DNA from 3 places in the Phascolarctobacterium sp. Marseille-Q4147 genome. Region 3 is predicted to be linked to each of the others. Evidence: riboswitches for the same ligand, from Rfam matches in the RefSeq annotation. Region 3 holds a riboswitch; each other region holds the start of a gene.
What was found. A riboswitch is a leader RNA that binds a small molecule or an ion and turns the genes downstream of it on or off. The one in region 3 is predicted to bind cobalamin.

Region 1 (7,485 bases), 1.2 Mb from region 3:
GATGCACCAGATTGAAAAGGATTTTGGTAAGGGCAGCATTATGATGCTGGGCGAAGCAAGTGCCAAAATGAATATAGAGGTTATCCCTACAGGCGCTTTATCCCTGGATATTGCTCTTGGTGTCGGCGGTATTCCGCGCGGACGCGTTATTGAGATTTACGGTCCCGAGTCTTCCGGTAAAACTACCGTTGCTTTGCATATGATTGCCGAAGCTCAGAAGATGGGCGGCTATGCGGCATTTATCGATGCGGAGCATGCACTGGATCCGGAATATGCCCGTCATCTGGGTGTAGATATTGACGATCTGCTGATTTCTCAGCCGGATAACGGCGAACAGGCTTTGGAAATTGCTGACGCACTGGTACGCAGCGGCGCTATCGATATTATCGTTATCGACTCCGTTGCAGCATTGGTTCCGCGTGCGGAAATCGAAGGCGAAATGGGTGATTCCCACGTAGGCCTGCAGGCACGTCTGATGAGCCAGGCTCTGCGTAAGCTGACAGGTCTGATTTCCAAATCCAAATGTGCTACTATTTTCATCAACCAGATTCGTGAAAAGGTCGGCGTTATGTTCGGTAATCCGGAAACCACTACCGGTGGACGCGCACTGAAATTCTACTCTACCGTTCGTATGGATGTACGTCGTATCGACACTCTGAAGAACGGCAATGATGTTATCGGCAGCCGTACCCGCGTGAAGGTTGTCAAGAACAAGGTAGCACCTCCGTTCAGACAGGCTGAGTTCGATATTATGTATGGCAAGGGCATTTCTCATGAGGGTTGCCTTGTTGATTTGGGCGCAGACCTTGATATTATCAACAAGAGCGGTGCCTGGTATTCCTACGGTGATATCCGTTTAGGTCAGGGCAAGGAAAAGGTTAAAGACTTTTTGCGTGAGAATCCGGAAATTGCCCAAGAAATCGAAGCTAAAATCCGCGCAGTGACGATTGCCAAGAGCGATAATAAGGAAGCAGCTGAGGAGCCGTTGCAGGATGTGGAGTCGATCTTTAAGGAATAAGAAAAAGGAAGAAGGCTTTACCGGCGCGCAGCAGGTTTATGACTGCGCGCTGGATTTATTGTCTTACCGTGATTACAGTCATAAGGATATGGTGGAGCGCTTGCAGCGCAAGGGCGCAACTAAGGCACAGGCGCTGGAGGCGGTGGCCAAGCTGGAGGATTACGGTCTGCTGAACGAGGAGCGTTACGCCCAAAGGGTGTACGAAGCATGGCTTGCAAAACGCTATTACGGCAGACAGCATCTGCAGCTGGAGCTGATCAAGCGCGGCATACGCGCGGACGTGGCAGCGGAAATTATGGAACGCTTTACGCCTGACATTGAAGAAGTGCAGGCGGAGAATGCGGCGCAGCTTTTCGTGCAGCGCAATCAGCGTAAGCTAACAGCAGAAACAGATAACAAAAAAATATATGCGGCTGCGGGACGCTTTATGGCGGCTCGCGGCTTTTCAGCAAGATATGTGCACATTATATTGGGTAAATTGCATTTTTCAGACAATATGTAGCGGTTAAACTTGACAATTTTGTTAAATATAATCTATAATGTAGTTATCCAATCGTGTTAATATCAACGATTTTCACGAGGCGACGCGTAAAGCGGTTGCCTTATTTTTTGCCCTATTTCAGAATAGATAATACATATTTTATTATAGATTCAACGGAATAAGGACATCTATAGCAGACGCAAACAGGCGCCTGCTGTTACTATGCAAAAAAATCTTGGAAAAATCTACATTTAGGAGGTGAGGACGATTTTAGAAATTATCGGTACAGCTGTTGTAGTTGGTCTGGCCGGCGGTGCAGTAGGTTATCTGGTTCGCAAAAATGTTGCCGAAGGTAAAATTGCTACTGCAGAAGAGCAGGCTATCCGTATTGTACAGGATGCGGAGCAGACCGGCGAAGCAAAACGCAAAGAAATCATGATGGAGGCTAAAGAAGAAATCCATCGTCTGCGTTCCGAAATGGAGCGTGAAAATAAAGACAGACGTAACGACCTGCAGCGTCAGGAGCGTCGTCTGCTGCAAAAAGAAGAAAATCTGGACCGTAAAATCGAATCCTTCGAACGCAAAGAAGAAAAGCTAGCTTCTAAGGAACAGCGTCTGAACGCTGCTCAGGAGAAGGCTGATGCTATGTTGGAAAAACGTCAGGTTGAACTGGAGCGTATTTCCGGACTGACCAGTGACGAAGCAAAGCAAGAGCTGCTGCAATCCCTCGAGGAGGAGGTTAAGCATGAATCTGCTATGATGGTTAAGGATCTGGAGCAACAGGCTAAGGATGAGGCTGACCGCAAGGCAAGAGAAATTATCTCTCTGGCAATTCAGCGTTGTGCAGCAGACCATGTAGCGGAAACCACCGTTTCCGTAGTAGGCCTGCCTAACGATGAAATGAAGGGCCGCATTATCGGTCGTGAAGGCCGTAACATCCGCACTCTGGAAACCCTTACCGGCATCGATCTGATTATCGATGATACTCCGGAGGCTGTTATTATTTCCGGTTTCGATCCGGTACGCCGTGAGGTTGCCCGTATCGCCCTGGAAAAATTGATTAATGACGGCCGTATTCATCCGTCCCGCATTGAGGAAATGGTTGAAAAGGCACAAAAAGAGGTTGAGCAGAAGATTAAGGAAGCCGGCGAACAGGCTACCTTTGCTGTCGGTGTGCATGGCCTGCATCCCGAACTGATTAAGCTGCTGGGCCGCCTGAAATATCGTACCAGCTACGGTCAGAATGTCCTGAACCATTCTGTTGAGGTTGCTAACCTGGCAGGTGTAATGGCTTCTGAGCTCGGTGTTGACGTTGTTCTGGCTAAACGTGCCGGCCTGCTGCATGATATCGGCAAGGCTATTGACCATGAAATGGAAGGCTCTCACGTTGAAATCGGCGGCGAAATTGCCAAGAAGTTCCGTGAGTCCGACCTGATTGTCAATGCTATTCTGGCGCATCATGGTGACTGCGAGCCTAAGAGTGTTGAAGCTGTTCTGGTATCTGCCGCTGACGCAGTATCTGCTGCCCGTCCGGGTGCAAGACGCGAAACTCTGGAAAGCTACCTGAAGCGCTTAACTCGATTGGAAGAAATTTCTGAGTCCTTTGAGGGCGTTGAAAAATGCTATGCCGTACAGGCTGGCCGCGAAATCCGCATTATGGTTAAGCCGGATGTTATCGATGATGCTTCCGCTGTGCTTCTGGCACGCGATATCTCCAAGAAGATTGAAGCTGAAATGGAATATCCCGGTCAAATCAAGGTTGTTATCATCCGTGAAACCCGTGCTGTTGATTACGCAAAATAACGAGATTCCTGAAAGAGCTGCTTAGGCAGCTCTTTTTTTGCGCCTTAGCAGGATTATAGGAATTGCTGTCGAATATATATACTTGGAATTTTTTTGACAGGTGCGCTGGTTGAGACCGGTGCTGAAAAGGGAATGCCGGTGAGAATCCGGAGCAGTCCCGCTACTGTAAGCGGAGCCCAGGCAATTATGTCACTGACGCAAGTTGGGAAGGCGCTGAGGGCGATGAAGCTAAGCCAGGAGACCTGCCTGTTACGAAGCTTGGAGCCTACGGGAGATAGGCTGGCTTTGGTATGCGTAAATATAGAATTTTTGGCTGCAGCTGCATTTTGTGAATCTCCCGCAAGGGAGCTTTTTTCATATATGCTTAAAATGAAAAGCATGCAGCTTACAAAAACGAAGGGAGGTTGAAATATGCCTGGAAAAATTATTATGGTTACCGGCGGAGCCCGCAGCGGCAAAAGCGAATTTGCAGAACGCTATGTATTGCATTATTCTCCCAAATGCGATTACGTTGCTACAGCAGAAATCTTGGATGAGGAAATGGCGGAGCGCGTGCGTCTGCACCGTCAGCGTCGTGATGCGCGTTGGATTAATCACGAAGCGCCTTATCATGCCGAGCGCACGCTTGAAGCGCTGTCAGCGGAAACAGGAGCGGTTCTGTTTGACTGCCTGACTGTTTATATGTGTAACCTGCTTTACGGCAAGGATGCGCCGGAGGGTGAATTCCTGGAGCGTTGTCAGGTAGTATTTGACGAAATTGACAAGGTGCTGGCAGCAGCACGAAATTGCGGTAAAATCGTTGTCTTTGTTACGAACGAGGTGGGCAGCGGCATTGTGCCGGATAATCAGATGGCGCGTGAATACCGTGACCTTGCCGGTTGGGTTAACCAACGCGTGGCAGATGCGGCTGATCATGTGTATTATTGTGTGGCAGGTCAGGCCGTAGACGTAAAAAAATTGGCTTTTAAATTTGAGGATGAAGGAGAATAACGACTGATATGGAGAAAATCATAATACCTGCTCTGGATGAAGAACGTATGCAAGAAGTGCGGGCAGGCTACGCTAAGATAGACAAGCCGGCAGCCAACTTGGGCAAGCTGGAGGATATGGTTGTAGGCCTTGCAGGCATGATTGGCAAGGATTTACCGGATAAATTAAAGACGGCGATGGTTCTGATGTGCGGTGACCACGGTATTGCGAAATACGGCGTCAGCGCTTATCCGCAGGAGGTTACGCGCCAGATGATTAACGGTTATATGCGCGGCACCGCCGGTGCTACCGTGCTGGCTCGTCATGCGCACGCCGATGTTTTCGTCTGCGATGTAGGCACTGCCTTTGATTTGAGCGATTTGCCCAAGGTTTATCAGAAAAAGGTAGCCTGGGGAACCAATGACTTCACCCAGGGACCGGCGATGACGCGCGAGCAGGCCGAAAAGGCTATTGCCGTTGGCATCGAGATGGCTGATATGTGCATCGACCAAGGCTATAATATGCTTTATACAGGCGAAATGGGCATCGGCAATACAACCTCTACCTCTGCTATTGCCAGCGCCTTTTTAGGCTTGGACCCGCAGCTGACTGTCGGCCGTGGCAGCGGTATTAATGACGAACGCATGAAGATTAAACGTCAGGTTGTTATCGACGGCCTGGCAAAAAATATGCCGCAGCAGGGCGATGCAATGGATATTCTCTGCAAGGTCGGCGGCTATGATCATGCAGGTCTGGCCGGTGTAATTATCGGCGCAGCCCGTCGCCGCGTACCGACAATGGTTGACGGTGTTAATGCTACGGCTGCAGCACTGCTGGCCTACGGCCTCTATCCGCAGTGCCGCGATTATATGCTCTGCTCGCATCTGAGCAGCGATATTTCTCATAAGAAAATGCTGGAGCTGCTGCAGCTTTCGCCGATTGTGGATGCCGGTATGCGCCTGGGCGAGGGCACCGGTGCTTCTCTGGCTATTGTTGTGCTGCAGGCAGCGATGGACGTGTATAATCATTTAAGCAGGTGATGTGATGCGTGATTTTGTAACTTGTCTGGAATTTTTGACCAGAATCCGCTTTTCCAACCGCACGGACTGGCATGATGACGATTTCAGCCGCAGCGTGCCGTACTTCCCTTTGGTCGGTCTGGTAATGGGCGTTTTTATGGGTGCGGTAAATTACGGACTGTATTATCTGCACACCCCTGATTTAATGCGTGCGGTGATGCTGGTGCTGGCGGAGCTGATTATTATCGGCGCGCTGATGTATGACGGCTTTATGGATACCTCCGACGGTGTTTTCAGCGCCCGTGACCGTGAGCGTATGCTGGAAATCATGAAGGACAGCCACGTAGGTTCCAACGCCGTTATCGCGCTGGTCTGCCTCGTGCTGCTGAAGGTGGCTGCCTATACTACGCTGCCACCGGTAAAATTATCTTTTGCTCTGGTGGCTGTTTTTGTAGCAACGCGCACCTTTATGGTTACCTACATCGTCAACTACAAGTATGCACGCAAAACCGGTATCGGTCATATGTTTAAGGCTTATGCCAAGCCGATGTACACCTATATTGCCTTTGCACTTTGCCTGGCGCTTGTCGCAGCCTGCGGTTTGCCGTATCTGTATACGGCAATAGCGGCCTTCGTTATCTGCCAGGGCATTGCGCATTTCCTCAGCGGTCAGTTGGGCGGTCTTACCGGTGATACCTACGGCTTTTTGACGGAATGCGGCGTGGTGGTTTACCTGATGCTCGCAACCTATATAATCTGATATATTTCCCCGGCAATATTTTGCCGAATTCTAAAGAGACAGAAAGGAAAAATGCTATGCATATAGAAGAAATAATCCAAAAGATTGTGCCTGCGGACAAAGGCTGCATGAAGCTGGCGCAGACACGCTTTGATAATCTGATAAAGCCGGTCGGCAGTCTGGCCAAGCTGGAAGAAATGACCTCGCGCTATTGCGGTATCAAGGGCATTTATGAAAAAGAGGATTTAGATTATCCTAAACGCGATTTACTGGTATGGTGCGGTATCGAAGAGGCTGCTCAGGCCGAAAAAATTATGCACGCCAAATGGCCGGTGAACGTGCTGGCTGCAGAAACCGGTGCGAAGGCTGTGGCTCTGCTCGTAACCTCGGAGGAGGAGGCTGACGCTCTGGAGGAGGGCGCTGCCCTGGTGCAGGAGCTGGTACACGAGAAGGGACTGGAGCTGTTGGGCTTCGGCTGCCTTTCCAATCCTGATAATGAGATGGTACGCACCGCTATGGCCGGCGCTCTGCTGCAGGCTGCAGCAATGAAGGTGCCGGTAATGCTGGACGGCGTTGCTGTCTGCAAGGCTGCCAAAAAGGCAGCGGATATGGCACCTGCCGTGCTCGATTACTGCTTTGCCGGTCATGTTTCCGCAGAGCCGGGTGCAGAAGAATGCCTGCAGGAGCTGGGACTTACGGCGCCGCTGCGCCTGAATATTCCCGACGGCGCCGGTGAGGGTGCTGCTGTCTGCTTTACGCTGTTCAATGCCGGCATCAAGGCCTACAAGGAAATGGAAACCTTTGAGGAAGCAGGCGTGCATGCGGAGATGAAGGAATTTTCCTTGGCAGAGCAATCTAAAAAAGGAGCGAAGGCTTAATGGGTAAAATTTATTTAATTCGTCACGGTGAAACGGACAGCAACAAGGGACACCGCTTTCAGGGACGCATCAACATGCCGTTGAATGCCAAAGGTCTGGAGCAGTCCGAGAAGCTGGCTGCCTATATGCAGCATCTGCCGGTTGACAAGATTTACTGCAGCTCCATGCTGCGTGCCTGCATGACGGCAGCACCGCTGGCTATGAGCAAAAATATGTCCTACCAGCCGTTGGATTTGCTGCAGGAGGTAAGCTTCGGTGCCTGGGAGGGCCTGGAATATGCGGAAATCAGCCGCCGCTGGCCTAAGGAGATGGATGATTTCCTGACGCGTCCGGGCGAATGGATTCCGCCGCAGGGCGAAAGCTTTCATGATGCAGCGCGTCGCTGTCAGGCGGCTTTTGATTATATCTTCGAGCGTGAAGGTCACGAGAAGAATATCGCGATTGTATCGCATGGTGGTATTATCCGCGTGCAGCTGTGCCTGCTTCTAGGCATACCGCTGAACAATCTGTGGAAGCTGAGTGTGCATAATGTTTCTGTCAGCACGCTGAATGACTGGCAGGGCAATATTATTGCCGAA
Region 2 (7,485 bases), 460 kb from region 3:
GGAACATCCGTATGCCGCGCACCATCGTCGGTGCTTTGGTCGGCATTAACCTGTCGCTTTCCGGTGCGATTCTGCAGGCGATTATGCGTAATCCGCTGGCGGACCCGCATATTATCGGCATCAGCTCCGGCGCAGGCCTGGCAGGTGTTGTGATAATGATTCTGTTCCCGGCGATGGAATACCTGATTACGCCGGTTGCCTTCATCGGTGCGATGCTGGCTGCAGTCTGCATTTATATTCTGGCGTGGAAAAACGGCATCAAGCCGGTGCGTATTATTCTTGCCGGTGTTGCGGTATCTGCCTTTTTGGGTGCAGGCATCAGCGGACTGATGATTTTTTACAGTGACAGAGTGCACGGTGCTTTAATGTGGATGGTAGGCGGTCTTGCCGCACGCAGCTGGCCGCATGTAAATATTATTCTGCCATATGCTGTTATCGGTCTGATTCTGGCGCTTGCCAGTGCCGCTTATCTGAACATCCTGCAGCTGGGCGATGAGATGGCACGCGGCCTTGGCGTCAATGTTGAGGTAACGCGCATTATCCTTACGGCTATTGCGGCTTTGCTCGCAGCCAGTGCTGTCAGCGTTGTCGGACTGCTGGGCTTTGTCGGCCTTGTTGTGCCGCATGCGGCGCGACTGCTGATAGGCAGCGACTACCGCTTTCTGCTGCCTGCCTCCGCACTTTTGGGCATTGCCATTGTTACGCTCAGTGATACCTTTGCGCGTGTAATTTTTGCACCGATTGAACTGCCTGTTGGTATTATTATGGCCTTTTTGGGCGCGCCCTTCTTCTTATTCCTGTTAAGGAGGGAAATCTGATGACACAAAATAATGTAGCGCCCTTTAAAGCTGTTTTAGAGGCAACGCATATTGATATAGCAATTAACAAAAAAACAATCATCCATGATTTGTCGCTGGCAATTCCCGAGGGCAAGATTACTGCTATCATCGGCCCCAACGGCTGCGGTAAAAGTACGACACTGAAGGCGATTGCCCGCATCTTGCCGTGTGCCAAGGGCAGCATCAGCTTCCTGGGGAAGGATATCCATAGCCTGTCGCATCGCGAGTTTGCCCGCTGTCTGGCGATTTTGACGCAGTCACCGGTTGCGCCTACTGATTTGACGGTGCAGGATTTGGTTGAAATGGGACGCTTTCCGCATCGCAGCTTTTTAGGGCGCGGTGATAAGGACGATGCACAGCATGTTGCCTGGGCCTTGGAGCAGACCAATATGACGTCGATGAGCCACCGCCTTCTGCACACGCTGAGCGGCGGCGAGCGTCAGCGCGCCTGGATTGCGATGGCGCTGGCACAAAGACCGCAGGTACTGCTGCTTGACGAGCCTACGACCTATCTTGATATCTGTCACCAGCTGGAGGTTATGCAGCTGCTTGATAAGCTCAACAAGGAGCTGGGACTGACGGTTGTCATGGTTATCCATGATTTGAACCATGCCATTCAGTACGCTGATTATGTTGCCGTTATCAAGGCGGGACGCCTGGTAGTCAGCGGTGAGCCTAAAGAAATTGTTACGTCTAAACTTCTGGCGGACGTGTTCCGCGTGCAGGCGGATGAGTTTGCGTGCAGTAATGGGCTTCCGGCCCTCGTTCCTATTACAGTCTGTCGCTAAACCATTGTCTGCGTCATGGCATATTTTAAATATAAACTCCCGAAAGTATACGCACTTGCGGGAGTTTTTTATTTCTGCAGTACAGATGTGGAAAAAATTTCATAACTCTATTGCCAAAAAAGCTGATTGATGATATACTAATTATGCTATAAATAGTAGATGTTACTATTACGCAGCTTTCAACAGATAAAGAAAGCAAGACAATAAAAACTTAATATGCTTTGAGCAGAAGGAAAACCAGTGCGAATCTGGTACTGTACCGCAACTGTAATGTGAGCCTGGCAGCGCATATCCTCACAAGATGCTGTCCGACGATGAGCTTAGTCAGAGTGCCTATGCCCAAAAGTTTTTTCCGCAAGCTTGCGATGTACAGGTGAAAGGAAGGATGGTAAAACCATCTTTAGTATTCCAGTAGTGCTGCTTGCGTGAGCTAAATTAAGACTGCAGCGTTACCGCCGCAGTTTTTTTATGAAAAAAGAATTCCAAGCTATTTGCCGGTAGCACAGTTAGAGCAAACGCTAAGAGCGTGCAGTATGTAGCAAAGAAGGGTGAAAAATGACTAAGTATCTTATTAACTATTGTCCTATTGATTGGTATGAAGATGAATTGAAGCGTAAGGGGATGACCTTGGCCGGTTTAGTGCAGCAGCTGGGGGTTGACGGTATTGAACAGTTTGTTTACAGAGATCCGGAAGCATTCCCTGATTACAAGGAGCTGACTATTGGCGCACATTTGAATTATTGGCCGTATTGGATGGATTTTTGGCTGCGAAAGGCTAAACGCCTGCAGCAGCAGTTCCGCAGTATCCACGAACGCCAGACATATTTTAAGACAGCCATGAGCTGTGATGAATGGCTGGCTGTTATCCGCCGTAATATCTGCGCTGCCATTTCGCAGAAGCCGGAATATCTGGTGTGGCATGTGGCGGAGGCCGATACCAAAACAATCTTTACCTTTGATTTCCGTTACGATGACCGCGAGGTATTGGCTGCTTCGGCAGATGTTTTTAATGCTGTGGCGGATGAGATTCCTGCCAACGTTACGGTGCTGTTCGAAAATTTGTGGTGGCCCGGTCTGCGCCTGACGGATGCGCGCAAGGTGAAGTTTTTCTTTGAGCGCATTGAGCGCAAAAACGTCGGCATTATGCTTGATACCGGTCACCTGATGAATACAAATCCGCGTCTGCGCACGGAGGCGGAAGCAGCGGATTTTGTCTGCCGCACGGTGGACAAGCTCGGTCCGTATGCTGAGCTGATTAAGGGCGTGCATCTTTCCTGCTCGCTTTCCGGCAAGTATTTGCGCAGCTTTGAACGCAAGGTGCCGGCTAATTGTGATTCGGAGCTTATTTGGCGTCATATTGCGGCGATTGATCGGCATAAGCCTTTTACTACCACGGCAGCCAAACAGATTTTGCAGTGCGTTCAGCCGGAATATGTAAATCATGAGTTGGCATATGAAACTATCGAGGAAATGATTCCGCTGATGCAGCAGCAGCTTTCTGTTGCCAGATAAGCGGCGGCCTGAGTGCGTCAAGCTATAACGAAAAATATCATAAAAAATTAATCCCCTACATAAGCAGAGGCTTGTGCAGGGGATTTTTCGTTACAATGTTTATTTTTCAAAGGTGCCTTTGACAAGCGCTTCGCCCGCTGCTACCATGATTTGGCCTTTGGCGATTACTGTATCTACGTCATAGCTGTCGCTGTAAATAATCAGATCGGCGTCACTGTCGGCCTGCAGGCAGCCCTTTTGCGGATACAGACCGTTGGCCTGCGCCGGATTGCTGCTGACAACCTTTGCCACAACCTCCGTGGGAACGCCTGCAAGCAGAGCATCCTTAACTTCCTCCTGGAAGGAATCCGGCGAAACGGCAAGCTGCTTTTGGCTGCCGTCGGGAAGTGTTACGCTCATGCAGCCGTTGGCATCCGAGCTCATGGTTACTTTGTCCATCGGCACGCCTTCTTCATAAAGAATTTTGATGGCGTCACTGGGCTTGACGCAGGCGGGGAAGCCGTCCTGCTCCCTGATGCCGGAGGTGATATCTACATAACCGCCTAAGCGGGCAAATTCCTTGGCCTGTTCAAAAAGATGGAAGGCACGGTTGACGTGGGTGGGGATAAAATGGCGGGCGGGGATTTCCGTTTCGCGTACAATCGCCAGCAGGACATCCATGCCACGCTTGCCAACGCCCATGTGGAACTGCACAACACCGGCCTTGCCGGAAAGCATACCGCCCAGGCGAGCCTGCGTAAGCACCTTTTCCAGCTCCTCGCGAGTAGGCTGCGAGCTTCTGTGATCGGATAAGGCAACCTCGCCGATGCCAAGGCATTCGTTAATCAGGATGATGTCGCGGCGCACATCACCGGTCATGTTATGCAGGGGGATTTCGTAAGAGCCGGTGAGCATGTACGCGGTGATGCCTTCGTGCGTCAGGCCTCTGGCCTTCGCCAGCAGGCTTTCGTTGTGTCTGGAGGTGCCGTCTGTACCTAAAACGCCTACTACGGTAGTAATGCCAACCTTTGTCAGCTCGCTGAGGTTGATTTCCGGAGTACGGCTATAGGGACCGGATTCACCGCCGCCGCCGATAATATGCACGTGCTGGTCAACATAACCGGGGACTACCTTGCGCTTTTGGGCGTCAAGAATTTGGCAGTCTAAGCCTTGCGGTGCTGCAAGCTGTTGGCCTATTTTGGCGATTTTGTCGTTGATGATCAGGAGGTCGACAATTCCGAGGGGCTGCGGAGCGTATACGTCCGCGTTTTTAATGAGTAAGCATTTCATGTGAGGATTCTCCGTTTCTGAAAAATTATTTATGCTTTAATTATACACTGAATTGTTGAAAATGGTATATGAGGCAAGAAAGTTTTCGGGGTTTAATGGTATAATAGAGGTAGTAAATGGCTGAAACGCTTGCAGGAGCTTGATGAGGCATAAAAACATACCCTTTCTCCCCAAAATTCCCCCTCGCCCTACCCGAATTCACGCATTCGGGTGGGGCGCTTTGCTTATTTTCACGCTAAAATATAATCAGGAAAACAACTGCCCGTAACGCAGACGGCAGGAAGTGGAGGGATGGATATGCAAAAGAAATTATTCTTAAGCGCAGCGCTTGGACTGGCAATATTTGCCAACACTGCCTTTGCCGAAGTTAACACAGATTATTTGGCCAACGAGCTCAGGTCTTATCCCGGCTGGCCGCTGGAGGTATATTGCAACGCAACGGATGTTAATGTCAGAACACAGCCTAATACCGATTGTGATGTTATCACCATGCTGCAAAGGGGAGATAAATTTTATGTAAGCATGGTTGTAGATGTAGTAAACAGTGAATACAAATGGCTTCTTGGTACTACTGAAAAGGGCCATGTTGGTTTTATGGCAAGCAAATATCTTGATACAACCCCGAAAGCTGCCAGCGCAGCAGGACGCTTTAATGCTGCCCTGGAAGCCGATTGGATTATGGATCCGAAAATTTTTGCTTCGAACGCCTATTACCTGGGGCGTGTGGAAAAGAATACTGATGACACTATCTCCTATGCCGATAAAAAGATGCAGGTCGGACCGCGTCTGTTCTATATAGATTCAGCGAGAAACAAAGTGAATGAAGTGAAGGTTAATAAACTTCATGGCAGCATGGCAGGCTATGCTGTCGGTCAGCAGCTTGACACAGACAGGCAGATTGACCTGGACGGTTACCTGAAAATGAATGGCTGGGAGGATGATCCTATGGGTGTTGGTATATCGGATACGCATCATATGATCGGTTGGGTAAAATATGCATACAACGCAAGGGGGCAAAAATGCCTGCATAAGAGCTTTTATGTGAAGTTGGATTCTCGTGATGTGATAGCAGAAATTATTTACTGTGAGAGTGATGTTCATTTAGCGAACTGACGGATGAAGCAATTTGGGCTGCAACATCTTTTGACAGGAGGTGGCGTAATGAAGCGGAAGCTGTTTAAGAACATGTGCCTGGCAATGCTTCTGGCGGCGTTTGCCGGCTATGGCACAGAGCAAAATGCCGTATTACCGCAGATGGATTTGCCTAAGGCGGAGGCCGCTGCCAAAGCAGCGCCGGCCTATGAGCAGGAATATGCAAAGGTTGTAGACAGCGTTTATGAATTTATCGCTGAAGGTACGAGTGATAACCTGCCGGAGCAGGGAAGAACAGGCATCTGGGAGGTGCGGGATTTCGCCAAGCGGGAGGCGGCCCTGCAGCAGCTTGGCTATACGCTGCAGGATATCAGCGGCGACGGTGTTCCGGAGCTGCTTATCGGTTGGATTAGCCAAAAACGCGGCGCGGGGCATTACGGTAAGGAGATTTATGCGATTTACACCTTTGCGGACGGCAGAGTGAAATACGTTGCGGAGGGCTGGAGCCGTAGCAGTCTGCAGCTTATGGCAAATGACAATCTGGTGACACGAGGCGGCACCGGCATTTCGCATCAGGTGCTTGCTGTGGAGCATTTGCAGCCTGACGGCAACCTCGGATGCTATGAGCTTTATTTTACCTGGCCGAAGGATTACGGCCTTGGCGTTTACCGCAACATGAGCTGTAGAAGCGAAAAAGATGCTGCGCAGGAAACAGATATGACTGTGGAAGAGTTCAATGAAATGAGGTCTGAATACGCTAATAACAGTGTTGAAATTGAATATTTGCCGTTGAAGGACTTCAAAAAGCAGGGCTTTAAGGGTCTGATGAGGCAGTATCTTTCTGCAGGAAGGTGAATAGAAGCGCTGCTGCGCAGAGCCGAAAATAATTATGGCAGTCGGAATTTAACCGGCTGCCGTTTTTTTGAGGTGAAATAAGGCGAAATTTATAATATAATATACATAATTGTGACTGATATACGCTTATGCAGGCTATATATCAAAAATTTTTATGAGGTGATTTAATAATGAGCAATGAATTAACCGGACGTAATGTAGGAAAAACCTGTCGCGTACACTATAAAGGTACCTTTAATGACGGCAAGCAATTTGATTCTTCTTATGACCGTGGCGAGCCGTTGGAATTTGTTTGCGGCGCAGGCCAGATGATCAAAGGCTTTGATGCAGCTGTTGCAGACCTGGAGGTCGGCGCTGAGGTTGACATCCATCTGCTGCCGGCAGAAGCATATGGCGAGGCTGACCCGAAGGCTATCTTCACCATGCCGATTGCCCAACTGCCGGGTTCCGAAAACCTGACCGTTGGTCAGAGAGTTTACCTGCAGAACCAATTTGGTCAGCCCGTACCTGTACTGGTAACCGAAAAGGATGATACCAATATCACCTTTGATGCTAACCATGAAATGGCTGGTAAGGAACTGAACTTCCATATTGAGCTGGTAGAGGTAAAATAAAGCTTCAGTCTTGTTTGCAATAAAATATTACTTGCTCTTATAGTCTATGGAACTTGCTATATGAATATGTTATAATAACATATGTACAATAGCATATTATAGGTACAACTAATATTTGGGAGTGTATATTTTGGAATATAAAATTGTTATGCCCAGTGGTATTGTTTTTGACTTCAGCAATATGGTTGGAGCGGGCAGACTGCAAGCGCAGGAAGTGGAGCAGGCACTGCAGCAGCAGGGAGCCGTAGCCGAGAAGGCTGTGTGCGAGCTGCGCCGTACCGGTTTTTCCAAGAAGCATTTATCTAAGGACGGCACGCCTGAGCATGTTTATTTTCCACGTATGCCGTATATTGCTGACGGCAACCCCAATACGGAGCAGTCGATTATCAAGCTGATGCGCTACAGCAAGCATCTGCGCAGTAAAGATGTCGTAATCTTTTTGGGCGTTGGCGGCTCCTACTTGGGCAACAAGGTGCTGTTTGATGCCTTTGGCGGTTATCATTGGAATACCAGTGC
Region 3 (7,485 bases):
GAAGCCTGCAGAAGGCTTGAAAATCGGTGATAAGGTTACCGGTACGATTTACAACATTCTGCCGGAAGGCTTCTTCCTCTTTACAAACCAACGCTTTATTGCTTTCTTGCATCGCAGTGAAGTGCCTGGTGGCAGACTTGACTTCGGCCAGGAGGTTACCTGCCGTGTAACCTATCTGCGCGAGGATGGACGTATTAACGTTTCTATGCGTCTGCAGAAGGAGAATGCACTTGTTGCGGATGCTCAGGATATCTATGATTTCCTGGTGAAGCGCAATGGCAGCATGCCTTACTGCGATTCTACGCCGCTGGAGATTATCAAGCAGAAGTTTGGTATCAGCAAGGCTGCCTTCAAGCGTGCTCTGGGCCATCTGATGAAAGAGGGCAAGGTGCGTCAGGAGAACGGCTGGACCTATCTGACTGAAGGTCATCAAGAAAAGTAAATTTAATATTTGAAGCACAAAAAAACCTGTTAGCTGAGTTTTTCAGCTAACAGGTTTTAATTATCGCAGTCTGAAGGTGAAAGGTAAGCGCAAATAGCAGCGAACCTTTTGGCCGTTAGTACCGACAGCGCTGGTGAAGCGCCATTTATAAGCGGCATTGATACCTGCCTGGTCGAGGTTAGCATTACCGCTGGAGCTTACGAGGGTAACCTCATCAACAGTACCGTTGGTATTGACCAGAAGGCGTACAACGCCTGAACCGGTGATGCCTGCATTGCGTTCTGCAGCAGGATATACAGGGTCAATCTTGCGGATAATACGCGGCATAACAGCTACAGCGCCGTTACCATTGCCGGAACCGTAACCGCTGCCATTGCCTGTGCCGTGGCCGCTGCCGTTACCGCCGCCACTGCCGGAGCCTGTGCCGGGGCCGACACCGCTGCCGTGGCCGCTTCCCTGACCGGTGCCGCTGCCCTTACGGGCAACTTTTTTTACAGCAGATTTTTTATGTACAGGTTGAGGCTTGTTGTCATCGTTTTTCCAGATAGCATCCGGATCCGGTGTAGGCTCTTCCTGTACCTCCTCTTCAGTAGAGTTTTCTTCGTCGTTTGCATTACTGTCTTCGATATCGGCATCATTGCCGCCACCGCCGCCGCCGCCGAACAGTGATACCTCTACGATATCGTTAGCAGGCGGATGCGATAAATTAAACAGTCCGACGAAGCTTACGAAAAGTAAGATAAAAATATGTGTTACGATAGAACCGATAAAACCGATTCTACTGCGTTGACCAGAATTCATTATTTACCAGCTCCATCCGTTGCCAAACCAAAGCGGGTAATACCTGCGCCTTTAAGTTTATCAATAAGTTCAATAACACGACCGTAATCAACATCCTTGTCAGCTCTGATAACAATAGCAAAACGAGGATTATTTTTTTGCTCGATTGAGGATTGGGTTATTAAAGATTGGATATCTGTCGGCGCATCGCCAAGATAAAGAGAGCCGTCATTTTTCAGGGATACAGCGAAGGTTGTCGTTGTATCAGTAGCAGCATGTGCTGCCTGCGGCAGTTTTACGGGAATGGTTTTCAGGTCGATCATGTACATTGTGCTGAGCATGAAGAATACCAGCAGGAAGAACATGATATCGATCATAGGGATAATAATAAGCTCCGGTGTTTTTCTATCACGTACATTGCGCAGCTGCATTATTTACCACTCCTTGTTTCTGCTTCGAGAAGAGCACTGAAGCATTGCTCCATGTCGGTAATCATATTATCCATACGATGAGCAAAATAAGAGTGTGCGCACAAGGAAAGAATAGCTACGCAAAGACCGGTAGCGGTAGCGATAAGTGCTTCGCCGATACCGCCGGTAATAGCGATAGGAGCGCCGGATTCCAGATTGAAGATACTGAAGGCGCCGATCATACCAACGATGGTACCGAGCAGGCCCAGCAGCGGGGACATAGTAACGATAATAGCAAGGTAGTCCAGTTTGTTTTTCAGTTTAGCAATGAAAATACCTGCCTGGCTTTCCAAAAATGCTTTTTGCTGTTCTCTGCCGTCGGTGATTTTTGCAGCATCAGCAACGATTTTAGCGCATTCGCCGGTGGTTGCTTCAGCTAATTGAAAAGCTTCTTCTCTTTCGTCAGCTCGCAAAAGTTCGCAATACTTAGCGGCAAAGGGCTGACCGCTGTCTTCTGCCTTGTAAAACAGAAAACGCTCAATAGCAATCGCAATTACTGCGATTGAGCAGAAAAGCAGCGGCCACATAACGAGACCGCCTTTGTGAAAATACATAATTGTTTGTTGAATTGCTTCCATGAATTGCCTCCTAAAAATACTCATCATAAAAATTTTTTGGCAGCAGCAACTGCCACAGCTTGTTTTGAAAAATGTTACAAGCTGAATTGTGTTAATTTATAGTATATATTATCAATATGTAAAATGCAAGAGGTTAAGGGAGATAATTAGCTGAAAGTGTTTAGAATGTAACAATGTTGACTTAAGGTAGCAGAAAAATAAAAGCGAGGTATTTCTTTATGTAGAAATTAATGGAAAAGACATAAAGAAATTTGAGAATTCAAAGCATACCTTTATTTTTTCTCTTTCAACTGCCTATCTCTTGCAGACTTCCTTATAATGGTATATAATTTATCTAATCCAGATTATACAAATCACGATTAGATAAATGAGGTGAGTAAGATGTTTATTGGCCGTGAGGAAGAACTGAAATTTTTAGAGGACCGATATAACAGTGCGGATGGTCAGCTTGTAGTGCTTTACGGCAGAAGACGTGTAGGCAAAACAGAGCTGCTGCGTCAATTTTGTCAAGATAAAGAGCACATTTTTTATACTTGCACAGAAATTATTGATGAAAAACAGCTTGAAGCGTTTAGTAAGCGATTATTGGAAAAGAATCAGCAGGCGGCAAAATATATTACACGCTTTAGTGATTGGGAGCAGGCCTTGCTCAGTATAACGGAGCTGGCAAAAGATAAAAAAATAGTTGTAGTTATTGATGAATTCCCCTATATGGTTAAGGGGAATAATGCTATTCCTTCTATTTTGCAAAAGCTGTGGGATGAGGTTTTAAAGCAGTCTAACGTAATGCTGATTTTGTGTGGCAGTGCAATGTCATTTATAGAAAAAGAAGTTTTAGCAGAGAAAAATCCGCTTTATGGACGTGCTACGGGAATTTTAAAAATGCAGGCAATGGATTTTTATTCTGCTCAACAGTTTTTTCCTAATTACAGCATTGAGGATAAGATTACTGCCTATGCAATTTTGGGTGGTATTCCGCATTATTTAAAGCAGTTTTCCGATAAATACTCTCTCGATGAAAATATTGTGCGTAGTATTTTAAGCAGAGGCAGTGTGCTTTACAGTGAAGTGGAGTTTCTTATGCGTCAGGAACTGCGCGAGACGAGCGTTTATAATGCAGTAATTGAAGCAGTTGCGTTAGGCAATACCCAATTAAATGATATTTATCAAAAAACGCAGATTGATAAAAGCAAGCTGAGTGTATATTTGAAAAATCTTTTGGAATTGGGAATTTTGTGCAGAGAGTTTTCTGTGGATGCCAATATTAAGGAGCAAGCTAATACACAGAGAGGCTTATATAAGGTTACCGACAATTTCTTCGGTTTTTGGTATGCCTTTGTTTTCCCGAATTTATCTGAGCTGGAATCAGGCGATGCAGAAGGAATTTATCAATATGTTGTCAAGCCTGAGCTGGAGCGTTTTACATCATATGTATTCGAAGATGTTTGTCAGCAATATTTACGTAAGCAGAACAGAAAACATAGTTTACCGTTTTATTTTACCAAGATTGGTCGCTGGTGGAACAAGACTGATGAGATAGATATTATGGCAGTTGATTACAGGCAAACGCAAATACTTTTGGGCGAGTGTAAATATAAGCACAGACCGGTGGATGTAAAGGATCTTAAGCATTTCTTAGCAAAAAAAGTAGCGCAGGATAAAAGCTTATATTATTATTTCTTCTCAAAAGCCGGTTATACAGAGCAAGCGGTTGCTTATGCGGCAGAACAGGGAATAAAGTTAGTTTCCTTAGATGAGTTGGTTTAGGTGTGTAGGATAGAAAAATCATAAAAACTCTGAGAAACCGAAGTTTTACTTTGACTTCTCAGAGTTATTTATTTTTAGAGTAGTAAAATATTCTATATACTTACTTTGGCAAACTAATTAAACTAATATTATAGGTAATGATAATATGTAAACTGTTCTAACATAACAGCGATATATATCAATTGTTGTTGATTGCTAATGCAATTTCATGTTACTTGACGTAGTATGTGCGTTATGCTATAATTCTGCGTGAAAAAGTAGATTGCAATAATGAACAAATGAATATTATAGACCTATCGGGTGTCGAAAGACTTAATAAGTAAGCGGGTGCGAAGCCTGCGCTGTCACGCAGCTGTAAAGTGGAGCAAGCCTAAAGGATGTCACTGGGAAACCGGGAAGGCGAGGATTGCGAGGAAACTGAGCCAGAAGAATTGCCTGAGAAAGAAAAGACCAAAGTATGCTGCGAGTGACAGGAGAATGGTAAAGTACAAGTGCGCTTTTCTGTCATTGTGCAGAAGGGCGTTTTTTCTTGCCGGAATACGGAACGCCCACAATAAAACATGCTTTTAACCGGAGCCGCACGCGAAACTCGGACAGCTCGGTGGCAAAGGTTGAAAAATATATTTTTTAATGAGGTGTTTGAGTATGTTGAAAAACAAAAAAGCACTGGTTATGTCAGTGCTGTGCGCTATTGCCAGCGTAGGCTTTGTAATGAGCGCAAGTGCAGAAGATGTTGCTCATGGCAATCTGGATGAGGTTGTTGTTGAAGGTTCTCGCAACCAAATGCCTGGTGAAATGGTTAACGCTAAAGGTTCTGTCGGCCTGCTGGGTGAAAAGGATGTTATGAAAACTCCTTTTAGCGTAACCAATGTAGCGCAAAAGACTATGGATTTATTCCTCGGACCTAATGAGCCTTTGGATAAGGCTTTGGTTGGCATTCCGTCTGTGAGAGCGTCAGGCAGTGTTCTGCACGGTGACTTTTCTGTGCGTGGCTTCCGTACCAATGGTACTGCTATGTACGTAAATGGTGTACACGGTGTTATGACTCAGTTCAATCTTCCGATGTTTGCTATGGAGGGCATTGATGTTGTTTCCGGTCCTAACTCTATGTTAGGTGCCAGCGGTGTTCAATATGAATCCAATACTGCAGGTGGTATTATCAATGCCAGAACAAAACGTGCCGGTGATACTGACTTTGTTAAGTATAAACAAACCTTCTCCGGCAAAGGCTCCTTTGGTGAATATCTGGATATCAGCCAACGTCTCGGCCAAAAACGTGAATGGGGCGTGCGCCTGAATACAGAGCTGCTGAATGGTGAAACAGCCGTTAATGATGCAGATATGAAGGCAAAGGGCATTGCTGTAAATGTTGACCATAAAGATAAACACAGCAGCACTAATTTCTTTGCTAACTATAGAGATCTGGATATTTACAATGGTATTCGCTGGTTTAAATTGGCAAATCCCGGAACAGCAAATGTAAAGGATGCTAACGGTAACAGCATTAAACAAACCATTCCCGGTGTAACTCATCTTCCGAGTGCTCCGGACGGAGGTAAAAACTATGCTGCTGCAGGTACCTGGAAGGCAGGCTATGGCTGGTTTGCAACTTTGAATCATGAGCAATACATGAATGATAATTGGACTTTGTTTGCTAACTTTGGCTACAGCAGACAAAAGCTGAATCAAAACGTATCTCCGAATATGAGCTCCTATTGGATTAAGGACGATGCAGGTAATTATGACTTCCTGCAGACCAACAGTGCAACTCCGCAACGCTCTTACTATGCTCAATTAGGCACTAAGAATAAATTCGAAACCGGTGCGCTGAAGCATGAGGTAATGCTGTCTGCTGATAAGGCATGGAGAAACCGTAACGGTTCTACAACTGTACCCGGTACAACTTTGGTTGGCGGCTCCAACATTTTCACAGGAACTTCCTTCCAGGATGTTGATGCAAGATATATTGGTTATACTACAAGACCTAACAACAAAACTTCTATTTGGGGTGTTTCCTTGCTGGATAGCATCAGCTTCGGCAAATGGGATGCTATGATTGGCATTCACAAACATGCTGCTACGGCAAAATCCTGGAATGCAACCAGCAAATCCTGGGGTAAAGAAATTAAATCCGATGCAACCTGCCCGACTTATTCCTTGAGCTATGCACCTGATGAGCATGTAATGTTCTATGGCAACCATGCAGAGAACTTTGATATCGGTGCAAGTGCCGGCACCAGCTACCAGAATTCCGGTGAAGTATTACCGCCGACCAAGGTTAAACAAAATGAGGTTGGTGTGAAATATCAAAATAAAGGTGCTATGTATACCTTGGCATACTTTGATATTGACCAAGCCAATAATGTAAGCAAGGATGTAGCAGGCTACGCTAAACCTTTCCTTGTACAAGATGGTAAAGTTAACCACAAAGGTCTTGAATTATCTGTTAACGGTAAATTAGCAGATAAATGGTATGGTATGGTTGGCCTTGCTTATCTGGATGCTAAATATAAAAACATGGGTAAAGGCAATGAGTACAAAAACGGTGTACGCGAATCCGGTCAGGGCGCATGGAGTGCATCTGCAGCTTTGGAATATAAAGCAGACGATAGCTTTAGCGTAATCGGCCGTGCAACCTATACCGGCACCACTCCGTTCTACACTGTAAACTATAATTCCAGCACTGTTACCAAAGACAGCAAGCATCTGGAAGCACCGGCTTACATGGTTTATGATTTAGGTGTAACCTATAATACTAAGCTGAACAGCGTTCCTGTAAAATTCAGTGCAATGTGCTACAATTTGTTTGATAAGGATTATTGGACTGTTGCTCGCGGTGATCAGGTTTACCTGTCTACTCCGAGAACCTTCTTCTTGTCTGCTGAATTTAGTCTGTAATAAAATAAAATTTAAAGAGGGCGGTTTTTCTGCCCTCTTTTATTCTATATAAACAAGATGTATAATGGTATGCGAATATGAGAAAAATATTGAGCTTTTTTCTGCTGCTGTTGCTTTTACTGTGTGTCGGCTGTGCCAAGCAGGAAGAATCGCAAAATCACATAGATAATAAAAACAAAAATATTGTTACCTTGGCTGCCTACAGGCATCTTGCTCCCGGTAATAAGGATGCCTATTATTGCAGTAAGATACTCGGCGTATGGGAGCCGCTGATAACGAGAGATGAAGCAGGCTTGCCTGCCCCGTGTCTGGCTGAGAGCTGGGAGATGCGGGATGATGGCAAGGTATGGATATTTCGTTTAAGAAGAAATGTATATTTTCAAAATGGAACGAAGTTTAATGCTGATTCTGTAATTGCTAATTTTGACAGAATGAAAAAGGGTTTGAAGCGTTCTAATTTTTACAGCTTATCTTTAGCCTTATATTATCCTTCCTTAACCAGATACGAAAAACTGGACGAATATACTGTCAGATTGGTATTTAAAGAACC

Region 1: it holds a riboswitch for cobalamin, as region 3 does, so the genes downstream of both, cobU (bifunctional adenosylcobinamide kinase/adenosylcobinamide-phosphate guanylyltransferase) here and KAH19_RS06460 (TonB-dependent siderophore receptor) in region 3, are expected to answer to the same signal.
Region 2: it holds a riboswitch for cobalamin, as region 3 does, so the genes downstream of both, KAH19_RS08520 (TIM barrel protein) here and KAH19_RS06460 (TonB-dependent siderophore receptor) in region 3, are expected to answer to the same signal.

What each region holds. Positions count from the first base shown of each region.
Region 1 covers NZ_CP072874.1:197,450-204,934, reverse strand. The annotation lists gene recA (recombinase RecA) at 1-1,018, shown strand, start outside; gene KAH19_RS00870 (regulatory protein RecX) at 993-1,520, shown strand; gene rny (ribonuclease Y) at 1,758-3,302, shown strand; cobalamin riboswitch at 3,384-3,567, shown strand; gene cobU (bifunctional adenosylcobinamide kinase/adenosylcobinamide-phosphate guanylyltransferase) at 3,714-4,292, shown strand; gene cobT (nicotinate-nucleotide--dimethylbenzimidazole phosphoribosyltransferase) at 4,301-5,311, shown strand; gene cobS (adenosylcobinamide-GDP ribazoletransferase) at 5,316-6,050, shown strand; gene KAH19_RS00845 (nicotinate-nucleotide--dimethylbenzimidazole phosphoribosyltransferase) at 6,107-6,907, shown strand; gene KAH19_RS00840 (histidine phosphatase family protein) at 6,907-7,485, shown strand, end outside.
Region 2 covers NZ_CP072874.1:1,826,980-1,834,464, forward strand. The annotation lists gene KAH19_RS08510 (iron ABC transporter permease) at 1-818, shown strand, start outside; gene KAH19_RS08515 (ABC transporter ATP-binding protein) at 818-1,627, shown strand; cobalamin riboswitch at 1,827-1,979, shown strand; gene KAH19_RS08520 (TIM barrel protein) at 2,183-3,139, shown strand; gene iadA (beta-aspartyl-peptidase) at 3,239-4,408, opposite strand; gene KAH19_RS08530 (SH3 domain-containing protein) at 4,706-5,521, shown strand; gene KAH19_RS08535 (hypothetical protein) at 5,570-6,355, shown strand; partial or broken gene KAH19_RS08540 (peptidylprolyl isomerase) at 6,538-6,969, shown strand; gene KAH19_RS08545 (glucose-6-phosphate isomerase) at 7,100-7,485, shown strand, end outside.
Region 3 covers NZ_CP072874.1:1,363,469-1,370,953, forward strand. The annotation lists gene KAH19_RS06435 (S1 RNA-binding domain-containing protein) at 1-442, shown strand, start outside; gene KAH19_RS06440 (energy transducer TonB) at 503-1,243, opposite strand; gene KAH19_RS06445 (biopolymer transporter ExbD) at 1,243-1,653, opposite strand; gene KAH19_RS06450 (MotA/TolQ/ExbB proton channel family protein) at 1,653-2,270, opposite strand; gene KAH19_RS06455 (ATP-binding protein) at 2,652-4,037, shown strand; cobalamin riboswitch at 4,319-4,491, shown strand; gene KAH19_RS06460 (TonB-dependent siderophore receptor) at 4,683-6,935, shown strand; gene KAH19_RS06465 (ABC transporter substrate-binding protein) at 7,025-7,485, shown strand, end outside.